DNA from 2 places in the Klebsiella sp. KE9456 genome. Region 2 is predicted to be linked to the other one. Evidence: predicted binding sites of a transcription regulator. Region 2 holds the regulator's gene; the other holds the start of a gene.

Region 1 (4,358 bases), on a different contig from region 2:
GCACAAACAGGGCTGGCAGCGTCCGGTGAAGAAGAAGTAACTCTTTTTGCCGGATGGTGGCTTTGTCTTACCTGACCTACGTTCGATAACGTTCTGTAGGCCGGATAAGGGTAAGCGCTATCCGGCAGATGAGGGATGAGGCGATAAAGATATATCGCTCGCCCAAAAGCAGTACCTATAAAAATAACCCCACTCTCTACAAGGCTCGGGGCGCCCGAAATACGGGTATTAACAGGTCAGCGACAACGACAGGCATAATGCCAAAATCGGAATTAAAAACTATGTGTGGAATTGTTGGCGCAGTCGCGCAGCGTGATATTGCTGAAATCCTTCTCGAAGGTTTACGCCGTCTGGAATACCGCGGTTATGACTCCGCTGGTCTGGCGGTTGTGGATAACGAAGGCCATATGAACCGTGTTCGTCGCCTCGGGAAAGTACAAATACTGGCTCAGGCGGTAGAAGAACATCCTCTCCACGGCGGAACCGGGATTGCCCATACCCGCTGGGCAACGCATGGTGAGCCGTCTGAAGGTAACGCACATCCGCATGTTTCTGACCATATTGTGGTGGTGCATAACGGTATCATCGAAAACCATGAGCCGCTGCGTGAGCTGTTGCAGTCCCGGGGCTACGTTTTTGTCTCCGAAACGGACACCGAAGTGATTGCTCACTTAGTGCACTGGGAACTGGAGCAAGGCGGGACGCTGCGGGAAGCGGTTATGCGTGCGATTCCGCAACTGCGCGGCGCGTACGGCACGGTAATCATGGATACCCGTCACCCGGATACGCTGCTGGCGGCGCGTTCTGGCAGCCCGCTGGTTATCGGTCTGGGTATGGGCGAAAACTTTATCGCTTCTGACCAGCTGGCGCTGCTGCCGGTAACCCGTCGCTTCATCTTCCTGGAAGAAGGCGATATTGCGGAAGTGACCCGTCGTTCGGTCTCCATTTTCGATAAATTCGGCGCGGAAGTGAAACGTCAGGATATCGAATCCAGTCTGCAATATGACGCGGGCGATAAAGGCATCTACCGCCACTACATGCAGAAAGAGATCTACGAACAGCCGAATGCGATTAAAAATACGCTGACCGGGCGTATCAGCCACGGTGAAGTGGATTTAAGCGAGCTGGGGCCAAAAGCGAACGAACTGCTGTCTCAGGTTGAACATATTCAGATTATCGCCTGCGGCACGTCGTATAACTCCGGTATGGTTTCTCGCTACTGGTTTGAAGCGCTGGCCGGTATTCCGTGCGACGTCGAAATCGCCTCTGAATTCCGCTACCGCAAATCCGCTGTGCGTCGTAACAGCCTGATGATCACCCTGTCTCAGTCTGGCGAAACGGCGGATACCCTGGCCGGTCTGCGCCTGTCGAAAGAGCTGGGCTATCTGGGTTCTCTCGCCATCTGTAACGTTCCGGGTTCTTCCCTGGTGCGTGAATCCGATCTGGCGATGATGACCAACGCCGGGACGGAAATCGGCGTGGCCTCCACCAAAGCGTTTACCACTCAGCTGACCGTTCTGCTGATGCTGGTGGCGAAGCTGGCGCGTCTGAAAGGTCTGGATGCGTCTATCGAGCACGACATCGTTCACGGTTTGCAGGCGCTGCCGAGCCGTATCGAACAGATGCTGTCTCAGGACAAGCGTATCGAAGCGCTGGCGGAAGATTTCTCTGACAAACACCATGCCCTGTTCCTGGGCCGTGGCGATCAGTATCCGATCGCGCTGGAAGGCGCGCTGAAGCTGAAAGAGATCTCTTATATTCACGCAGAAGCGTATGCGGCAGGTGAGCTGAAACACGGCCCGCTGGCGCTGATCGATGCAGATATGCCGGTTATCGTGGTGGCGCCGAACAACGAACTGCTGGAAAAACTGAAATCCAACATCGAAGAAGTCCGCGCCCGTGGCGGCCAGTTGTACGTCTTCGCCGACCAGGATGCCGGTTTTGTCAGCAGCGACAACATGCACATCATTGAGATGCCGCATGTGGAAGAGGTGATTGCACCGATCTTCTACACCGTTCCGCTGCAACTGCTGGCGTATCACGTTGCGCTGATCAAAGGCACCGACGTGGACCAGCCGCGTAACCTGGCGAAATCTGTTACCGTTGAGTAATCGTGATGATGCCCTGCGAAAGCGGGGCATTTTTTCTGCGCTGTTCTGTTTTTAATCAATTCTCCCGTCGTTTTAATGTGACAAACCGTCATCTTCAGCTACTGTTTTCAGTGTCATTAAAAGAAAATCTTCATGACATCTCAACGTCATAAAATGATTAAACATGTTGTTTATTAATGCTTTTTTTGGTGGTTTATTTCATCGTTTTTGATTGTCATAAAACTGTCATATTTCGTACATTTAACTGTCACCTGTTTGTCCTATTTTGCTCATCGTAGCCACTTAACAATGATTTACGAAAATCTTGCAGGAGACATTATGAAAGTCATGCGTACCACTGTCGCAACTGTTGTCGCCGCGACCTTATCCATGAGCGCGTTCTCTGCTTTTGCAGCAGCGAGCCTGACAGGTGCAGGTGCAACTTTCCCTGCGCCAGTGTATGCCAAATGGGCGGATACCTATCAGAAAGAGACCGGTAACAAAGTCAATTACCAGGGTATCGGTTCCTCTGGCGGTGTAAAACAAATCATTGCTAACACCGTAGATTTCGGTGCTTCTGATGCTCCTCTGACTGATGAAAAACTCGCTCAGGAAGGTCTGTTCCAGTTCCCGACCGTTATCGGCGGCGTCGTACTGGCGGTTAACCTGCCTGGTGTGAAATCCGGTGAGCTGGTGCTCGACGGTAAAACCCTGGGTGATATCTATCTGGGCAAAATCAAAAAATGGGATGATGCTGCGATTGCTAAGCTCAACCCTGGACTGAAGCTGCCTTCTCAGAATATCGCGGTGGTTCGTCGCGCCGATGGTTCCGGTACGTCCTTTGTTTTCACCAGCTACCTGTCGAAAGTAAACGAAGAGTGGAAATCTAAAATCGGTGCCGGTACGACCGTAAACTGGCCGACCGGTCTGGGCGGTAAAGGTAACGACGGCATCGCCGCTTTCGTTCAGCGTCTGCCGGGCGCTATCGGCTACGTTGAGTACGCTTACGCCAAACAGAACAACCTGGCCTACACCAGGCTGATTTCCGCTGACGGCAAGCCGGTTAGCCCGACCGAAGATAACTTTGCTAACGCCGCGAAAGAGATCGACTGGAGCAAATCCTTTGCCCAGGATCTGACTAACCAGAAAGGTGAGAACGCATGGCCGATCACCTCCACGACTTTTATCCTGGTTCACAAGACCTCGACTAAACCGGCGCAAACCACGGAAGTGCTGAAGTTTTTCGATTGGGCATACAAAAATGGCGGTAAAGAAGCTAATGCGCTGGACTATGCGACGCTGCCGGAAAACGTCGTTGAGCAGATTCATGCTGCATGGAAGACCAATGTGAAAGACAGCAGCGGTAAAGCGCTGTACTAATAGAATATCTTTAACGAACTGGCGGATGGCGCTACGCTTATCCGCCCTACAGTTCCGACTGTAGGCCCGATTTGTAGGCCGGATAAGCGTAGCGCCATCCGGCATGGGCAAACTTCGTAAACGCGTTTAATGAAAAGAGTAATTTATGGCTGCAACCAAGCCGACATTTAACCCTCCGGGGAAAAAAGGGGACATTATTTTCAGCGTGCTGGTAAAACTGGCGGCGCTGATTGTGTTATTGATGCTTGGCGGCATCATTGTCTCCCTCATCATCTCCTCCTGGCCAAGTATTGAGAAATTTGGTTTCTCCTTCCTGTGGACCAAAGAGTGGGATGCGCCAAATCAAATTTTTGGTGGCCTGGTACCGATTTACGGCACGCTGGTAACCTCTTTTATCGCACTGCTGATCGCCGTACCGGTGAGTTTCGGTATTGCACTGTTTCTGACGGAACTCTCTCCCGCATGGATGAAGCGTCCGCTGGGCATTGCCATTGAACTGCTGGCGGCGATCCCCAGTATCGTTTATGGCATGTGGGGCCTGTTTATCTTCGCGCCGCTGTTTGCCACCTGGTTTCAGGAACCGGTCGGGAATATTCTTTCCAATATTCCGTTTATCGGCGCGCTGTTCTCCGGCCCGGCATTTGGTATTGGTATTCTGGCGGCGGGCGTTATTCTTGCCATTATGATCATTCCTTACATTGCGGCCGTTATGCGCGATGTCTTCGAACAAACCCCGGTGATGATGAAAGAGTCTGCCTATGGCATCGGCTGCACGACCTGGGAAGTGATCTGGCGTATCGTCCTGCCGTTCACCAAAAATGGGGTGATTGGCGGCATTATGCTCGGGCTGGGGCGTGCGCTGGGGGAAACCATGGCGGTAACCTTTAT
Region 2 (4,358 bases):
GTCGAGTCGTGGCTTAGCCAGCAGAGCAATATGCTGGTAAATAGCGAGCAGATCGCTTCGGTGTTTGGTTCGCCTGCGCTACAGGAACTCGGCGCGAAACTGGGCATTGATTCGCAAACCGCCTCGGCGCTAATTGCCGAATACTTGCCAAAAATCGTCGATGGTCTGTCACCGCAGGGCGAAGCATCGGCTGAGGGCGATCTGGTCTCTGCAGGGATTAATCTGCTGAAAGGTAAGTTATTTAGTTAGATTTACGTCATTTGAGTATTCACGCGTGGCAAATTACAGGCCTGTATTCAGGCCTGAGACTGATGATAAACCTGTATCAGATATTGTGCCCGCATTTGCGCCGGGCGGCGGCTAACGCCTTGCCCGGCCTACAAAAATTATGATATCAATAGGTTACACATCACCTGTCGGTCCGCGCAAGCGAAACGCCGCCGGGCGATTCCTGAACAATGCACGCGGATGACTGCCCCCTAACTGACCAGCATTATTCTCGCCGCTACCCGTATCCCAGAACCGGCACAACCCGATCGCACCTGAACCACTACAGATCAGGCGCTGAGGATTAATTTTTGGCGATCAAACGTTCCGGTAACAAAAAGCTGAAACACGTGCCTTTACCCGGCGTACTCTCAATTTCCAGACGGCTGTCGTGATGACTAATGGCATGCTTGACGATCGCCAGCCCCAGTCCACTGCCGCCGGTCTGCCGCGAACGCGCTTTATCCACCCGATAAAAACGTTCAGTCAGGCGTGGAATATGTTCCGGCGCGATCCCCGGCCCGTTGTCCTCCACACGGAACAACGCCCCGTGCGGCGCACGCTGCCAGCTAACGGTGATTTCCGTTCCCGCCGGGGTATGATTAACCGCGTTATACACCAGATTGGAAATCGCGCTACGCAACTGTTCTTCATTGCCCAGCACTTTTAGCGCCTGATCGACTGAAAAATGCAAAACATGCTTCTGCTGGCTTAGCGTTTGTGCCTCGCGTTCAACGAGCCGCAGCATCATCGGAACATCAATTTTATCGTTCATCGCCAGCACCGGCGCCGCTTCAATTCGCGACAATGTCAACAACTGTTTCACCAGCCCTTCCATACGCTGCGTTTGCTCGCGCATGGTGTGTAACGCTTTTTCGCGCGTGGCCCCGGCCAGTTCCTGCTCCTGCATCATCTCCAGATACCCCTGCAATACCGTCAGCGGGGTACGTAACTCGTGGCTGACATTGGCAAAAAAATTACGCCGCGCCCCTTCGAGATTGTGCATCTGCGTAACATCGCGCGCCACCATCAACAGTTGATTATCGCTATAGGGCATCACGCGAATTTCCAGATGGCGGGCATTATTCAGCACCAGATTAAGCGGTTTTGAAAAGTCTCTGTATTTCAGATAGTGGGTAAATTCAGGATAGCGCAGAAGATTAAGGATATTCTGCCCATTATCATCCGGCCAGCGCAGATTCAGCAGTTGCTGGGCCAGACCGTTGCACCAGAACATGACGCCATCTTCCGTGGTCAGCACCACCGCATCAGGCAGAGATTCCGCACCGCTGCGAAAACGCTTAATCAGGCTACCCAGTTCGCGTCGACGCTTTTTATTACGCATCTGCATCTGATGCAGACCGTACAACAGCGGTTCCCAACTGCCGCTGCCAGGCGGCGGCGTCATGCTGCGATCAACCCACAGCCACCACGACAGGCGCATAAGATTCCAGAAATGCCAGATAAGAAGCGTTGTCACCGCCGCTAACAGAAACCACGGCAGATGACCCAAAAGCGCCCCGAGGATCAGGGCCGGGATACAACACAAGAAAAGCTCAAGCGCCAGCCTTTTCCATGACAGCCGTTCCAGCACGGGTCACACTCCTGTCAACATTCAGAAACGGGTAGAGAAACGATATCCCGTGCCGCGAACCGTTTGCACCATCCGATCATGGCCGCTATGTTCCAGCGCTTTACGCAGACGACGAATATGCACGTCCACCGTTCGGTCTTCTACATAGACGTTAGTTCCCCAGACATGATTCAGCAACTGTTCGCGGCTATAGACCCGTTCCGGATGTGTCATGAAGAAGTGTAATAATTTAAACTCCGTTGGCCCCATCTCCAGCGGATTTTCGCCGGTCATCACGCGATGTGAAGACGGATCGAGGCTCAGCCCCTGCATCTCAATCACCTCTTCCACCGCCATCGGCGAAATGCGTCGCATCACGGCCTTAATCCGCGCCACCAGCTCTTTCGGTGAGAATGGTTTGGTAATGTAATCATCCGCTCCGGTTTCCAGCCCGCGGACGCGATCTTCCTCTTCGCCGCGTGCGGTCAGCATCACCACCGGAATATCGCGGGTCATCGCTTCACGCTTAAGTTGTTTAATAAACTGCAGACCTGACCCACCCGGCAGCATCCAGTCAAGGAGGATCAAATCAGGCCAGGGTTCATTGAGTTGATTAACCGCGCTGTCAAAATCTTCCGCCTCAACCGGCTGAAAGCCGTTTTGCTCCAGCACAAAGCAGACCATTTCACGGATTGGAGCTTCATCTTCAACGACCAGAATTCTTCTCGCCATTATTTACCCTGTATTTTTTAGCCATCAGTATAGAAGTGCGCGGCCATTATGCGTCAGATTTATGACAGATTTATGAAAAAATGACGGACTGATGAACACGGATTTTGAATTATGACACGGACTTAACTCACCGCAGAGCGGTGTTATCCGGGGTGCTTAAAGGCGGCACGGGAGCAGGTCTCTGGCGCACAGGTAACGATGTCACCGGGGCGAGCGTAGCCAACACATAAGCAACCAGGAGTATGACAGGTATATAATACCGCTTACGTTTTTTCGCTAAGGGACCACTATGCGCATCCTTCACACGTCAGACTGGCATCTGGGCCAGAATTTTTACAGCAAAAGTCGCGCCGCTGAGCACCAGGCATTTCTCGACTGGCTGCTGTCCCGCGCACAGGAGCATGACGTTGATGCGATTATTGTCGCTGGCGATATTTTTGATACCGGCTCTCCGCCAAGCTACGCGCGCGAGCTGTATAACCGTTTTGTCGTTCAGCTACAGCAAACCGGCTGCCAGCTGGTGGTGCTGGCAGGAAACCACGATTCAGTGGCGACGCTTAATGAATCGCGGGACATTCTCGCCTTCCTGAAAACCACGGTGGTGGCCAACGCGGGTCACGCTCCCTTTATTTTGCCGCGGCGCGACGGTTCACCGGGGGCCATTTTTTGCCCGGTGCCCTTCCTGCGCCCGCGTGAACTGGTGACCAGCCAGGCCGGACACTCCAGCGGCGAAAAGCAGCAGCAGCTTCTCAACGCCATCAGCGACTACTACCAGCAGCAATACCAGCAGGCCTGCGCCCTGCGCGGCAACCAACAACTGCCAATTATTGCCAGCGGCCATTTAACCACCGTCGGCGCCAGCAAAAGCGATGCAGTTCGCGAAATCTATATCGGTACTCTCGATGCTTTCCCGGCAAGCCACTTCCCCCCTGCCGATTATATCGCGCTCGGCCATATACACCGGGCGCAGATCGTCGGCGGCTGCGAGCATATTCGCTATAGCGGCTCGCCCATCCCGCTGAGCTTTGATGAAACCGGAAAAAACAAAAGCGTCAATCTGGTGACCTTTCGTGACGGCCGCCTGGCGGAGGTCACGCCCCTTATCGTGCCCATCACCCAGCCGCTGGCGGTCTTAAAAGGCGATTTCGCCAGTATTGGCGAGCAGCTTAATCAATGGCAAAGCGACGATCGGTCACCTGCCGTATGGCTGGATATCGAAATCACCAGTGATGAATATTTACATGATATTCAAAGGAAAATTCAGGAAAAGACCGAAACGCTCCCGGTAGAAGTGCTGCTGGTGCGCCGCAGCCGCGACCAGCGCGAGCGCATTCTGGCGGGAGAAAGACGGGAAACCCTCAACGAACTACGGGTCGAGGATGTCTTCGCCCGTCGTCTGGCGCTGGAAACCCTGGAAGAGGCGCAACAGCAACGCCTGGAACACCTGTTTAATGCAACCCTGCATAGCCTGAACGGTGAGGACCGCCTGTGAAAATCCTGAGCTTACGCCTGAAAAATCTCAACTCGTTAAAAGGTGAATGGAAAATCGATTTCACCCGCGAGCCGTTCGCCAGCAACGGACTGTTCGCCATCACCGGGCCAACGGGTGCCGGGAAGACCACGCTGCTGGATGCCATCTGCCTCGCGCTGTATCACGAAACCCCGCGCCTGAGCAGCGTGTCGCAATCGCAAAACGATCTGATGACCCGCGATACCGCCGAGTGCCTGGCGGAAGTGGAATTCGAAGTTAAAGGTACCGCCTACCGCGCCTTCTGGAGCCAGAACC

What was found. Region 2 encodes PhoB, which activates phosphate uptake and scavenging genes when phosphate is short. Its sites were predicted from a motif close to CTGTCATAAAACTGNCNNAT; they were not measured.
Region 1: pstS (phosphate ABC transporter substrate-binding protein PstS) is a predicted target of PhoB. The motif match lies at 2,323-2,342, and genes of this name have one in related genera.

What each region holds. Positions count from the first base shown of each region.
Region 1 covers NZ_JBDYQK010000010.1:30,641-34,998, forward strand. Annotated here, with positions in the region: gene glmU (bifunctional UDP-N-acetylglucosamine diphosphorylase/glucosamine-1-phosphate N-acetyltransferase GlmU) at 1-40, shown strand, start outside; gene glmS (glutamine--fructose-6-phosphate transaminase (isomerizing)) at 282-2,111, shown strand; gene pstS (phosphate ABC transporter substrate-binding protein PstS) at 2,430-3,470, shown strand; gene pstC (phosphate ABC transporter permease PstC) at 3,616-4,358, shown strand, end outside.
Region 2 covers NZ_JBDYQK010000026.1:52,442-56,799, reverse strand. Annotated here, with positions in the region: gene ABK821_RS21640 (YidB family protein) at 1-249, shown strand, start outside; gene phoR (phosphate regulon sensor histidine kinase PhoR) at 572-1,861, opposite strand; gene phoB (phosphate response regulator transcription factor PhoB) at 1,883-2,572, opposite strand; gene sbcD (exonuclease subunit SbcD) at 2,862-4,064, shown strand; gene sbcC (exonuclease subunit SbcC) at 4,061-4,358, shown strand, end outside.